Regions from separate parts of the Pseudomonas sp. GW101-3H06 genome, predicted to be linked through region 1. Evidence: riboswitches for the same ligand, from Rfam matches in the RefSeq annotation. Region 1 holds a riboswitch; the other holds the start of a gene.

Region 1 (3,204 bases):
TCGGGGATTTTAGGCAGCGCCGGCCAATGCCAGCGTGGCCTGGGCATATTTTTGTCGCGGAATCAGCAGTTTTGCCGGTGCATTGGCCAGTTGTTCGGCCATGGCCAGGGCGGCACTTTCCGCCACGCCATAGCAACCGGTGCGCTCGAAGGCGATCTGCGAATGGTGGCTGAGTTGCAGTTGATAAGCCGCCAGCTGTTCGCTGCTGAAATACATCACCTGCAAGCCAAGTTGCTCGGCCAGTTCGATCAGTGCTGGCTCGTCGCGCTTCAAGTCGATGCTGGCCAGGGCCTTGATCTGATGAAGTTCGATCTGGTTGGCCTGCAGCGCCTGATCGAGCAGCGCACGCAGCGTACTGACGGGGCAGCCGCGCTGGCAGCCCAGGCCGACCACCAGGGTCGGCGCAGCGCCGGTATCAATCATGCGTGGTATTGGCCATCGCTTTTGCGGCGGAACAGCCAGGCGCTGATCAGGCCCAGGGCCAGCCAGAACGCGACGTTGGTCAGTTGCGAAGCGATTTTGAACTGAGTCTCCAGTGCTTGCGGGGCGAGCATCGAGTGCACATCCGGTTGCGGTGCGCCAATCACATGGGGCACGGCAAGGATCGCCACGCCGAGGGCTTTCATCAGCCAGTGGCGGCTGAACGCGATCAGGGCGATGCCGACAGCTGTGGAGGCGGCGGTGAGGATCCACCATAGCTGCCGTTGTGCCAGATCGGCGGCCGCCGTGCCCGGCAATTCAGGCGGCAGGCCGAGGGTCGGCGCCAGCACGAAGGTGGCGTAACCTGCCAGCCCCCAGAGCAGGCCCTGGGACGTTTTGGTCGGCGCGCGCAGGGTGTAGAGACCGGCGAGCATCAGGGCGAAACCGACCGCCACCACCAGATTGCCACCTGTGGTCGACAGCACGCGCTGCCAGCCGTCCTCCGGCTCCCAGGCTTCGCCGTCGTGAGTGTGGGCGGTGACGCCAGCAGCGTGTTCATGCACTTCAACGGCCGCGGGTTCGGATTTTTCGTAAGTCTCGGCCTGCAAAATCAGCGGGGAAACCCAAAGGCTTTGCAGCAGCGTCAGCAACAGGGCGGCCAGCAACCCGGTGAAACCTGCGGTTTGCGCAATACGCTTGATCATGTCTGCAGGTCTCAATGGCACGGGAATGCGGCGCTGTGACGGGTATCGTGAGCGGCGTTGTGGACCGCTTCGATGTGCGAGAAACCGGCGAAATACACAAGGCTGGCGCCGAGGATCGACGCGAGTACGGCGGCGGTCAGGCGTTGGCTCAGGGTTGTGGTGCTACTGGCGGTGGTGCTGTGGTCGGTGCTGCTGATGATCGACATGGCATTTCCCTCTGTTCTGTCAGCGGGGAATCAAAAGCGCATGCAAGATCCCGCGCACGAGCGAGCGCAGGGATTCGAACAGCGCCCGCCCACCGCGGGTTTGTCATTCAGTGATGTTTGGGTCACTTTGTGTTGCGGGCCGGTCTCCGGGCTCACGAGGGGCGCAGGCTTTCGCCTTGACCTGCAAGCATCACCTTCCCATGCCTCATCGGCACAGTGGATCTGACGCTTCGCTCGTTTACCGTTGCGGGGGCAGCACCGGACTGACATGGCTTTAGAGTAAAGCACATGATTCACCGGTTTCCCGTTTCACCCTGTGAAGGGCACCCGTAACAAGACGTGTAGGAGAGCATGGGCAAGGGTGGGGCGTCAATTGGCAGAGGTTCTCATCTTGAAACCGAGGTGAATTCTTCGCGAGCAGGCTCGCTCCAACAGGTGACCGCATTCCAATGTGGGAGCAAGTCTGCTGACGAAGGCGCCGGTGCGGGTGTTACAAGACATTGACCCGCCCTCCTACCATGCGTAGCCTTGCGCTTTCGAGGTTCTTCGGCGTTTGCCGAAGCTAAGAAGGGAACGCGGTCGATGCCGCGGCTGCCCCCGCAACTGTGAACGGTGATGTTCGCTGCCACGCCACTGCACGCTCATGTCCTGAGCCCGCGGGAAGGCGCAGCGAACGCCAGTCCAATGATTGGCACACCGTCAGCCAGGAGACCTGCCTCGATACAGATTCTCACTACAACCGGGCGGGGTGATCCGGTGGCGAACGCTTCCGGCACGCCTGCGCGTTGCCGGTTCTCGTCCCGTATGCCCGCCACCTTGCCAAAGGGCATCCGATGAAAACACTGGCCAAACTCCCCGTCACCATCGTTACCGGCTTCCTCGGCTCGGGCAAAACCACTTTGCTGCGGCACATGCTCGACAATGCCCAGGGCCGCCGCATCGCGGTGATCGTCAACGAGTTCGGCGAGCTGGGCATCGACGGCGAAATCCTCAAGCAATGTTCGATCGGTTGCACCGAAGAAGAAGCGGTTGGCCGGGTCTATGAACTGGCCAACGGTTGCCTGTGCTGCACCGTCCAGGAAGAGTTCTTCCCGGTGATGCGCGAACTGGTTGCCCGTCGCGGCGATCTCGATCACATCCTCATCGAAACGTCGGGTCTGGCCCTGCCTAAACCGCTGGTCCAGGCTTTCCAGTGGCCGGAAATCCGCAGCGCCTGCACCGTTGACGCAGTGATTACCGTGGTCGACAGCCCGGCGGTGGCCGCCGGGACTTTTGCCGCGTTCCCCGATCAGGTCGACGCCCAGCGCAAACTCGACCCGAACCTGGACCACGAATCGCCATTGCACGAACTGTTCGCCGACCAGTTGTCCAGCGCCGACCTGGTGATCCTCAACAAGGCCGACCTGATCAACCCCGAAGACCTGGCCCGCGTGCGCCTGGAAGTTGCCGAGGAACTGCCGCCGGCGGTGAAAGTCATCGAAGCCAGCAACGGTCGTCTGCCGCTGGACGTGCTGATCGGTCTCGGTGCAGGTTCCGAAGAGCACATTGACAGCCGTCACAGCCATCACGACCACCATCATGAAGGCGAAGAAGACGATCATGATCACGATGCTTTCGATTCCATTTCCATCGAATTGCCACAGGCTGACGAAAGCCTGCTGATGGATGCGCTGACCCAACTGGTGGTCCGGCACGGCATCCTGCGGGTCAAGGGCTTCGCTGCGATCCCGAACAAACCGATGCGCCTGCTCATCCAGGGCGTGGGCACCCGTTTCGACAAGCACTTCGACCGTCAGTGGGGCGCTGAAGAAACGCGTATCACCCGGCTGGTGCTGATCGGCCAGGCGTTGGACGCTGCATTGCTCGAAGCGCAA
Region 2 (3,204 bases), 1.2 Mb from region 1:
CGATGACAAAAGCGAGTTGAGACGTGCGCATTACTGATCTTCCCTATGAATGCCTTGATCTAATCATAGAGAAGTCTAAACGCTGGATGGTTCAACCCTCAGCCGCGAGCCTCTTTCAGCAGTACGGCGATGCCGGGGTGATAGTGGCCTGCCTCGTTGCGCAACTTGCGATAGGCGTAGGGGAAATACCAGGCCACGGCGCAGGTGTGCTCTTTTTGCAGGTCATCGACCATGTCTTGCAGTTCTTCCGGAGTGGCGCCGTGCTGGGCTTTTTGCGGGGCGACGAACAGGCAGCCGAGTTTCAGGTCGCTGGCGTAGCTGATTTGCTTGGCGTTGCTGGTGATGTCGTGCAGGGCCTGGGTCAGGTTCAGGCTGTTGACCCGTGGCCAGCGTTGCGTGGCCTGCAGCCAGGCGCGGGCTTCGGGGGTGGCGATAAACAGGTCGGCGCGGCCATTGCGTTCGCCTTCTTCGATCTGTTTGCGGGTGGGCGCTTGTTGCAGCGTGACCGTCTCCGCCATCCATGCCGCAGCTGAGAGCAGGCCGAGGTTGGCTTTTTCGTCGAGCCAGTACGGTGTTTCATGATCTCCACGCACAGCGTTGTAGCGGTCAATACATTCGAACCAGCGCTCCAGTACCGGTCGCAGGAATTCCAGCTTCGGATTGCTGATGATCATGCCTTGCATGGGGCTCACCCTTTTTATTGTGTTGTGGGGTTGTGGCTCTTTGATATCACTGCTGAGAGTGTGGCACAAGATTGGCGTCAAATTGTGGATGGGTGGCTGTTATTCACTGATACGGCCCGTCTTCAATTGACGCTCCACCCCCAACCCTCTAACCTTCGCGGCTTGTTTCAGGTGCTCTGTGGCTTGGGTCGACAGAGTGAAACAGGGAAGCCGGTGAGTGGTCACTTCAAAGCACGAAGGTCTGCAATTCCGGCGCTGCCCCCGCAACGGTAAATGAGTGAAAGCTGCGTCTTGAGCCACTGTGTCAAAAGACATGGGAAGGCGCGCAGTCAGGCCAACGCCGCTCATGAGCCCGGAGACCGGCCTGATCCATCCAAGCGGCATCACGGTGGGCGATGCCAGGCTTCTTGCCGTCTATTTTTGTGCCTGCCCGCCGTTATCCAGCCTCAACGGAGAGCTCCCCATGACTGATACCCCTGATCGTGACGAACGTCATCTGGCGCGCATGCTGCGCAAGAAAGCCGTGATCGATGAACGCATCGCCAATTCCCCGAATGAATGCGGTCTGTTGCTGGTGCTGACCGGCAACGGCAAAGGCAAGAGCAGTTCGGCGTTCGGCATGCTCGCCCGGTCGCTGGGCCACGGCATGCAGTGCGGCGTTGTGCAGTTCATCAAGGGGCGCAACAGCACGGGCGAGGAGTTGTTCTTCCGGCGCTTCCCCGAGCAGGTGCGCTTTCATGTGATGGGCGAGGGCTTTACCTGGGAAACCCAGGACCGTCAGCGTGATATCGCCGCTGCTGAAGCGGCCTGGGCGGTGTCGCAGCAATTGCTGCGCGATCCATCCATAGGCCTGGTGGTGCTGGATGAACTGAACATCGCGCTCAAACACGGCTACCTCGATCTCGATCAGGTGCTCAGCGATTTGCAGGCACGGCCGCCGATGCAGCATGTGGTGGTCACCGGTCGTGGCGCCAAACCGGAGATGATCGAACTGGCCGACACCGTCACCGAGATGGGCATGATCAAGCACGCGTTCCAGGCTGGGATCAAAGCGCAAAAAGGCGTCGAGCTGTGAATCAACCCCGTCGTTGCCCCGCGGTCCTGATTGCCGCGCCGGCCTCCGGTCAAGGCAAGACCACGGTCACCGCCGCGCTGGCTCGATTGCATCGCAATCAGGGGCGCAAGGTCCGCGTGTTCAAATGTGGCCCCGACTTTCTCGACCCGATGATTCTCGAGCGCGCCAGCGGTGCGCCGGTGTATCAACTGGACATGTGGATGGTCGGCGAGCAGGAAAGTCGCCGCTTATTGTGGGAAGCCGCAGGCGACGCCGACCTGATCCTGATCGAAGGCGTGATGGGGCTGTTCGACGGCACACCGTCCAGCGCTGATCTGGCACGGCACTTCGGTGTACCGGTGCTGGGCGTGATCGACGGCACCGCCATGGCCCAGACCTTTGGCGCACTGGCACTGGGGTTGGCGCGCTATCAGCCGGACTTGCCGTTCGCCGGGGTCCTGGCCAATCGTGTCGGCACCTTGCGTCATGCACAACTGCTCGAAGGTAGCTTGACCGAAGGCCTGCGCTGGTACGGCGCGCTGTCCCGGGAAACCGGGATCGAATTGCCGAGCCGACACCTCGGCCTCGTCCAGGCCAGCGAGTTGAACGACCTCGATGTGCGTCTCGATGCGGCAGCCGATGCCTTGGCCAGCAGTTGCGAGGTTGCGCTGCCGCCGGCGGTTGAATTCGCCGCGCCGGATGTGATCGCCGCCGAGCCATTGCTGGCCGGCGTGCGCATTGCCGTGGCCCGGGACGAAGCGTTCGCCTTCACCTACGGCGCCAGCCTTGATTTGCTGCGGGCGATGGGCGCCGAGCTGCGGTTCTTCTCGCCGATCCGCGATACGGATTTGCCGCAGGCAGACAGCCTGTATCTACCGGGTGGCTACCCTGAATTGCACCATGTGGCCCTGGCACAAAACACGTCGATGCTCAGCGCAATCCGTGCGCACCACGCAGCGGGCAAACCGTTACTGGCCGAATGTGGCGGCATGCTTTATCTGCTCGATTCGCTGACCGATGTCGAAGGCACTCGCGCTGAACTGGTGGGATTGCTGGCCGGTGATGCGGTGATGCAAAAGCGTCTCGCCGCGTTGGCGTTGCAGGCGGTTGAACTGCCGGAAGGTTCGCTGCGCGGCCACACCTATCATCATTCGCTGACTACCACCGAACTGACACCGATAGCCCGGGGCATGAGTCCTAATGGCGGGCGTGGGGCGGAGGCAGTTTATCGTCAGGGGCGGATGACGGCTTCGTATGTGCATTTTTATTTTCCGTCCAATCCGACGGCGATTGCTTCGCTGTTTGCACCTGACCGAGCGGGTGCCTTCGCGAGCAGGCTCGCTCCCACCCAAGATCACCTGAATCCTGTGGGAGCGAGCCTGCTCGCGAAGAGGCCATGACTGACAACGCATTCAGTCCGGCCGAGCGCGAAGCGGTCTATCGCGCCCTCGCCGAACGTCGCGACAT

What was found. A riboswitch is a leader RNA that binds a small molecule or an ion and turns the genes downstream of it on or off. The one in region 1 is predicted to bind cobalamin.
Region 2: it holds a riboswitch for cobalamin, as region 1 does, so the genes downstream of both, cobO (cob(I)yrinic acid a,c-diamide adenosyltransferase) here and AC07ZE_RS16195 (CbtB domain-containing protein) in region 1, are expected to answer to the same signal.

The regions. Positions count from the first base shown of each region.
Region 1 covers NZ_JBWKZO010000001.1:3,558,229-3,561,432, reverse strand. The annotation lists gene AC07ZE_RS16205 (cobalamin biosynthesis protein) at 10-423, opposite strand; gene AC07ZE_RS16200 (CbtA family protein) at 420-1,124, opposite strand; gene AC07ZE_RS16195 (CbtB domain-containing protein) at 1,136-1,330, opposite strand; cobalamin riboswitch at 1,451-1,676, opposite strand; cobalamin riboswitch at 1,853-2,064, shown strand; gene cobW (cobalamin biosynthesis protein CobW) at 2,164-3,204, shown strand, end outside.
Region 2 covers NZ_JBWKZO010000001.1:4,732,787-4,735,990, reverse strand. The annotation lists gene AC07ZE_RS21605 (PQQ-dependent sugar dehydrogenase) at 1-31, opposite strand, end outside; gene AC07ZE_RS21600 (hypothetical protein) at 99-683, opposite strand; cobalamin riboswitch at 836-1,065, shown strand; gene cobO (cob(I)yrinic acid a,c-diamide adenosyltransferase) at 1,147-1,758, shown strand; gene AC07ZE_RS21590 (cobyrinic acid a,c-diamide synthase CobB) at 1,755-3,137, shown strand; gene bluB (5,6-dimethylbenzimidazole synthase) at 3,134-3,204, shown strand, end outside.